2 regions of the Mesorhizobium sp. M1050 genome follow, and region 1 is predicted to be linked to the other one. Evidence: predicted binding sites of a transcription regulator. Region 1 holds the regulator's gene; the other holds the start of a gene.
What was found. Region 1 encodes LexA, which represses DNA repair genes until DNA is damaged. Its sites were predicted from a motif close to TGTTCNNNNTGTGTTCNG; they were not measured.
Positions count from the first base shown of each region.

Region 2: a site for LexA is predicted at 1,297-1,314, ahead of NKH57_RS11825 (single-stranded DNA-binding protein). Genes of this name have one in related genera too.

Region 1 is NZ_JAMYMV010000065.1:24,027-27,717, forward strand. Features, by position in the region: gene kynU (kynureninase) at 1-982, shown strand, start outside; gene lexA (transcriptional repressor LexA) at 1,426-2,178, shown strand; gene NKH57_RS26840 (ComEC/Rec2 family competence protein) at 2,172-3,691, opposite strand, start outside.
Region 2 is NZ_JAMYMV010000015.1:83,575-87,265, reverse strand. Features, by position in the region: gene NKH57_RS11840 (SRPBCC family protein) at 1-455, opposite strand, end outside; gene NKH57_RS11835 (ArsR/SmtB family transcription factor) at 452-766, opposite strand; gene NKH57_RS11830 (cupin domain-containing protein) at 812-1,036, opposite strand; gene NKH57_RS11825 (single-stranded DNA-binding protein) at 1,414-1,929, shown strand; gene NKH57_RS11820 (DUF2306 domain-containing protein) at 1,967-2,389, shown strand; gene NKH57_RS11815 (OsmC family protein) at 2,429-2,860, shown strand; gene NKH57_RS11810 (MarC family protein) at 2,878-3,507, opposite strand; gene NKH57_RS11805 (hypothetical protein) at 3,654-3,691, opposite strand, start outside.

The DNA.
Region 1 (3,691 bases):
CGCAGCCGGACAGACTGTTGTCTGCGACACGACGTCGATCAACATCTACAAGGTGCTACATGCCGCGATGGAGATGCGGCCCGGCCGATCGGCCATCGTCGCCGAGGCTGACAGTTTTCCCACCGACCTCTACATCGCCGAAGGCGTTGCCTCGACCCGGGATGGGGTCCTTCTGCGCCTCGCGGGCGTCGACGCGCCAACCATCGAAGAGCTGATCGACGAAAGCGTCGCGGTGGTGCTGGTCAACCACGTCAATTACAAATCGGGTGAACTGCGCGACATGGCGGCGCTGACGCGCATAGCTCATGCGGCCGGAGTGCTGATCGTCTGGGATCTATGCCACACCGCTGGCGCTCTGCCAGTCGAGCTCGATCATGCAAAAGCCGATTTCGCTGTCGGCTGCACCTACAAGTACCTCAACGGCGGTCCAGGCGCGCCGGCCTTCATCTATGCCGCGCAACGCCACCACGGCGCGATCAGCCAGCCGCTCAGCGGCTGGTGGGGGCATGCACGGCCCTTTGCCTTCGAACGAGGCTATGTTGCCGGCACCGGTATCCGCCGCTTTCTGTGCGGCACGCAGCCGGTCCTGTCGATGCGGGCGCTCAAAGGTGCGCTCGCAATCTGGAACGACGTCGACGTGGCGGCATTGCGAAAGAAAAGCGTCGCGCTGACCGAACTGTTCATCCAGCTCGTCGAAGCGAAGTGCGGCGCCTATGGCCTCACGCTGGAGAGCACCCGCGACGCGACCAGGCGCGGCAGCCAGGTGTCGTTCGTTCACGATCATGGCTATCAAATCATGCGGGCGCTGATCGAGCGCGGAGTGATCGGTGACTTCCGCGCGCCGTCAACCATCCGTTTCGGATTTACGCCGCTCTATGTCGGCTACAAGGACGTGTGGCTGGCGGTCGAGGTGCTGGAAGACATTCTGCGAACGGATGCATGGAAGGACCAGCGTTTCGCCGTCAAGGAGGCCGTGACCTGACGCAGTCGTCCCAACTGTTGTCGCATCGTTGCCTCTTGGTCGGATGATGGAGGGACGAATTTCCAGTGCACAAATCCGGTTGCCGCTGCTGGCCAACACTGGCATCAACAAATTAACCAAGGTTGGCATTTTGGCTTCGTTTCGTTCACGGCAGACGAACGCATGGAAGGCTGGAAATGCCCCGTCGCGGATCCATGGGCAGCTCATGCCAAAGCTTGGGCCAACGATGGGCGGCAGCCCATTAACCATAACAATTTCAATGCCGGAAAGCGCCTTGTGACGGCATGCCGTGATCACCCAAGCGCGCTGGCGCGCGCCAAATAATTTCAGCGGCCTTAACAGATTCATTAAACTTTAAACGGTTGCAGAACACAACTGGAACATATAGTGTTTGTTCTGGGTTTGTTTTCTGATTCTGGTTTTTAGGTACCCTGGGGGCCGCCATGCTGACACGCAAGCAACACGAACTGCTGATGTTCATTCATGAACGCCTGAAGGAAAGCGGCATTCCGCCATCCTTCGACGAGATGAAGGAGGCGCTCGACCTTGCCTCCAAATCCGGGATTCATCGTTTGATCACGGCACTGGAAGAGCGCGGCTTCATTCGCCGGCTGCCCAACCGGGCACGCGCGTTGGAAGTGCTGCGGCTGCCGGATTCGATCGCGCCCGGCCTCAACGCCGCAAAAAAATTCTCGCCAAGCGTCATCCAGGGCAGTCTTGGTCAGGCCAGCGTCGGCCAGGGCGGCCTTGGCCGGCAGATCAAGCCGACGTCTTCGCGGATGCCTTCAGCCGGCAATGACGACGACGTGGTCTCCGCCGTGTCGATCCCTGTGATGGGGCGCATCGCCGCCGGTGTGCCGATCGATGCCATCCAGCACCAGACCCATTCGATCTCGGTGCCGCCGGACATGATCATGGGAGGCGAGCACTATGCGCTGGAGGTCAAGGGCGACTCGATGATCGAGGCCGGCATCTTCGACGGCGACACCGTCATCATCCGCAACGCCGATACGGCGAGCCCTGGCGAGATCATCGTGGCGCTGGTGGATGAAGAGGAAGCGACGCTGAAGCGGTTCCGCCGCAAGGGTGCCTCGATTGCTCTCGAAGCCGCCAATCCGGCCTATGAGACGCGGATTTTCGGACCAGACCGGGTCAAGGTGCAGGGCAAGCTTGTCGGCCTGATCCGCCGTTACTGAGGCAGCTGCGGTTTAACGACGGGCTTGTCCGGTCTCTTGAAGGGCGGCAGGCCCCTCGCCTCACGCGAAAACTTACGTTGCACGTGCCAAGGCCGGTAGGGCCTACCCACCGCAAAGCTGACCGTTGCCGGCGTGGTCGCCGACTGGCGATCGAAGAAGACGGCAGCACTGCCATTGCGAGCCAGTTGCCGTTTGGTGATGACGAGAACCAGCGGGTTGTGACAAGCGTCATAGGCCGTCGCGTCGTTGATGACGATCAGGTCGGCGAAGCCGCAGGCTTTCCAGGTGTCCTTTCGGTCCTCGACATAGGCAATGATAGCTCCGGACGGATGCCTGGCGAGACAAACGCCTGATGTGCAATAGAATGGCGCTCCCGGCGGCATTTCAGCCGCATCCTCGACGTCGAATTGCCCGTCGCCTTCGTCGAACACCTCCGGCGCGATAATGCTTTCGGATGTCAGCGCACGCTTCCAGTTGTCGACGGTGAATTCGTTCGGCCTGGCCCGGCTGACCGCGAGTTCGCCGCCGCCAATCGGCAGCGCCACCAGCCTTGCATCCTCCGAGACCAGCACGTCAGGTACGCGCGTATCCGAGACGGTCAACAGGCCGGCAAGCGCGAAGGGAAGCGCTGCGAGCCGCAACCATGTGGTCGCCATCGTCGCGATGACCAAGGCAATCGTCACCAGCACGACGGATTGCTGCGAAATCAAACCGATTGCGTCGACTGGCGAACGCTCGGAAATCCATCCGGACATCGCGATCATCACCGTCAGGCCTTTGCCCATCAGATAGAGGGCCGGCCAGTCAAACCCGAATGGCATCAGCAGCGCGCTGGCGACAGCCAGGAACATCACGACTGTTACGATAGGCATGATGGCCAGGTTGGCGAATAGGCTGAGCGGCGACACACGCTGAAAATGCCAGATGGCAAACAGCGCCGTGGCGCTGCCGGCGATGATGGATGTCATGGCAAGGCCGCCTGCCGCCAGCAGGAATTTTCGCGTCAGGAAGCCGGGCAAGGATCGCTTTGGCGGCGGTGGCCTCGCTTTCCCCGCACGATGATCCGCCCAGCCGGCATAGGCGCCGACCAGCGCGGCCGTCGCGGCAAACGACATTTGAAAACTCGGGCCGACCACTTCATGCGGCGACACCATGATGACGGCGATCGCCGAGATCGCCAGATTGCGCATCGTCAGCGCAGCCCGATCAAACAGAACGGCAATCAGCATCACCGCCAGCATGATGAAACTGCGCTCGGCGGCAACGACGACGCCTGAGATGACAAGATAGGCGGCGATCGAGAACAGTGCGGCGGCCGCAGCATACTTCTTGACCGGGCGACGCGCGGAAAAATTCGGAAACAGAGCGAAGGCGCCACGCAGCAAACCCATGATGGTGCCAGCGACCAGCGCCATGTGCAGTCCGGAAATGGAGATGATGTGATAGATGCCGGTACGCCGCATCGCCTCGTTCACGTCATCGGGAATGCCGGCGCGAACGCCGACGATCAGCG
Region 2 (3,691 bases), on a different contig from region 1:
GAATCGGTTGCGTCGAGTGAAAGCCGGCAGTTGGCGCCCGCCATGGCGACCGCGGGCATTGCCTTGCGGGCGAAGCCGTCATGGACAATGCGCAGATGGGTGCCGCCGGAAACTGTAGGGGCAAGTGTGAAGGTGACAATGCTGTCCAATGCGCTGTCGAGGCTATCCTGTCGCGCGGCGTCGCCTGGCTGCTCCCGCCAGGAATAGCGCAGCAGCTTCTCCGGCTCGGCGTCGAGAATTTCGCATTCGATCGCTGCGTCCGGCCCGGCGAAGGCAAAACGATTGCCGGTCTGCGGTCTGATATCGTTCGGCATCATCCAGGCGGCGAGCAACTCCGGCACGGTCAGAGCCCGCCATACCTTTTCCGGCGGCTCGGCAAGGTCATACTCGAATTCGATCGCATCGGGAGAGATCTCGCGATGGCTATCGGCCTTCATCGATCGAACGTTTTTCATTGGTCCATGTCCTTCAAAACCGCCTTCAGTCTTTCGATGCGTTCCGGCCAGAAGGTCCGGTAGCGTTCGATCCAGGAGAGCAAGGGGGCTAGCCCTTGCGGGTCGGCGCGGTAATAGGCGTTGCGGCCCGCGCGGCGCTCGACCACCAGGCCGGCGCCGCGCAGCACCGCCAGATGCTGCGATACCGCCGGTTGCGACACCGTCATGCCGGTGCGCAATTCCGATACCGTCATTTCGCCAGAGCCGAGCCGCTCAAAGACGGCTCGGCGCGTCGGGTCGGCCAGGGCCCGGAAAATCTCTGCTTCGATCATGGCCAAAGCATAAGTATACACTTATTGATTTGGCAAGTGCTGTTTTCACGAGACTGCCGGAAGCCAGCGCCTCACTGCCCCAACAGGCCCATCAAACGTCGCCTCGAAGATCGGCGATGCGAGCACGGCGTGAATATGAAGCGTTCCGGTGCCGACGTTCTTGAACCCATGTTTCCTGTTTGCGGGAACAACCAAAGACTGGCCCGGTGTCAGGACGCGGTGCTCATCGTCGATCCACATCTCGGCCCTGCCGGCGATGACGGTCAGCACTTCCTCCACGGGATGCCAGTGCGTTGGGGCACCGACCGTGGGTTCGACCCATTGTTCGAATATGCAGAGTTGCGATGCACCGTTGCTGGCTGATACATTGCATACGCGTTTCCACACCTGCTCGCCATTGCTCGCGCTGCTGGTTCCTCATGTGCCACGAACTTCATTTGATCGTCCGGTCCATTCCCGATTTCATGGAAAATCTCGGACTGGGACACTACGTCTTGCTGACAAACATTGACAGAACGTCGTACATACAATAGAACGAAAAGAGAACAAAAAACGTTGTGGGAAAAGCCAGCCTTAGCAGGCGGCTGACGTCGGCAGCCTGTAAGGTGCTGCGACAAAAATTGGTTTTGGATAAGCGGAGAAATATCATGGCGGGTAGCGTCAACAAGGTCATTCTGGTCGGCAATCTCGGTGCGGACCCTGAAATCCGCCGGCTGAATTCGGGCGAACCGGTCGTCAACATCCGCATCGCGACGTCGGAAAGCTGGCGCGACAAGAATTCCGGCGAGCGCAAGGAAAAAACCGAGTGGCACAACGTCGTCATCTTCAATGAGGGCATCGCCAAGGTGGCGGAGCAGTATCTGAAGAAGGGCATGAAGGTTTACGTCGAGGGCCAGCTGCAGACGCGCAAATGGCAGGACCAGACCGGCGCCGACAAGTACACGACGGAAGTCGTGCTACAGAAGTTCCGTGGTGAGCTGCAGATGCTCGACGCACGCGGGCAGGGTGAGGGCGGACAGGTCGGCGGCTATGCCGGTGGTGGCAGCAGCCGTGGTTCCGATTTCGGCCAGTCCAGCCCCAGCGAAGGCTTCAATCGCGGTGGCGGCGGTGCCAAGAGCGGTGGCGGTTCGTCGCGCGAACTGGATGACGAAATTCCGTTCTGAAGACATACAATAGAGGGGCAACCGCCGGAGAGGGGCAATGTCGCTGGACCCGCTGCTTGCCGCGCCATCTCCTATACCCTGGCATGCCTTTGCGGCCTTCGCCGCATTGGCGATAGGGGCCACGCAGCTGGTGCTGCCGAAGGGAACCCCGCGCCACCGCATCGCGGGCTATGTCTGGGCCGTGCTGATGCTGGTCATCGCGGTCTCGAGTTTCTGGATTCATCAGATCCGCCTCATCGGCCCTTTCGGTCCTATCCATTTCCTGTCGATCCTGGTGCTGGTCACCGTGCCGCTGGCCGTGTGGCACGCCCATAATCAGCGCGTCGCCAAGCATCGCAAGGTCATGATTTCACTTTACGTTTTCGCGTTGATTGGCGCCGGCATTTTCACCCTGTTGCCGGGCAGGGTCATGCACGACGTCGTCTTTGGCGTCGCGCGAGCCGGCCGTGATCCGATTTAATTCTTGAGGCGGATGAACTCGAGTGGAAGGAAATGTCAGGTGAAAGCACGCGTAAAATGGGTCGAGGAGCGCACCTTCGTCGGCGAGTCCGGTAGCGGCCACAAGGTCGTACTCGGAACCGCGCCCGGGCCGGAAGGCAGGACGCCGGGCCCGAGCCCGATGGAACTGGTGCTGATCGGGACCGGCGGCTGTTCGGCCTATGATGTCGTCCATATTCTCGAGAAGGGCCGGGAAGCGGTCGAGGATTGCATCGTCGAACTTGACGCCGACCGAGCCGAAACCGAGCCGAGGGTTTTCACCCGCATCCATATGCATTTCGTGGTCAAGGGTCGGGCTCTTTCCACCGACAAGGTCAAGCGGGCGATCGATCTTTCGATCGAGAAATACTGCTCGGCCTCCGCTATGTTGGCCAAGACCGCTACGATCACACACGACTTCGAAGTGATCGATACGGGCGTGAGTAGGCAGTAGGGAAGCAGGGACGCCGCTCAGCCAGCCATCAACGCCTTGATGCCGTCGGCGACGAACTGGACGGCAAGCGCCGCCAGGATGACGCCAAGCAGGCGGGTGAGGATCGAACGCCCGGTCTGGCCGAGGATGCGGTCGATGCGCTCCGACAGCACGAACACAAGGTAGGTGATGGCGAGGCAGACGAAGATTATGCCGACCAGGGCAGCCTGCGCGGCAAATCCCTGAAAGGAACCGGAGAGCAGCACGGTCGCTGAAATCGCGCCTGGGCCGGCGATCAACGGGATCGCCAGCGGGAAGGCGGCGATGTTGTGGATCATGTCCTTGGTGATGGCGACGTCGCCGATCTTCTCCTTGCGGTCCTGCCGTCGCTCGAACACCATTTCGAAAGCGATGAAGAACAGCAGAAAACCGCCGGCGACCCGGAAGGCCGGCAGCGTGATGCCGAACACCGACAGGATGGAGGCGCCGGCAACCGCAAACAGCGCCATCACCAGGAAGCCGATGATCGAGGCGCGGACGGAAACCTGCTGGCGCTCCTCGCGGTTCATGCCGCGTGTCACGGCGAGGAACAGCGGTGCCAGTCCAGGCGGATCGATGGTCACGAGAATGGTCACGAAGGCGTTGAACAGACTGTCGAAATTCGGCATTTCTGACCCTCCCGCCGGGCCGTGCCCGCACCATGATAGTGGTAGAGCAAAGCCCGGTCGGTGGGAACCGTCAGCGAAAAAGTCGTTCGCGTATCAAGAACTTCGATGCCGGAGGGACACAGGGGGCGTGAACGATCGCGACACTTTCATTCCATTCTGTGCGCCAGGAACTCGACTTCCAGCC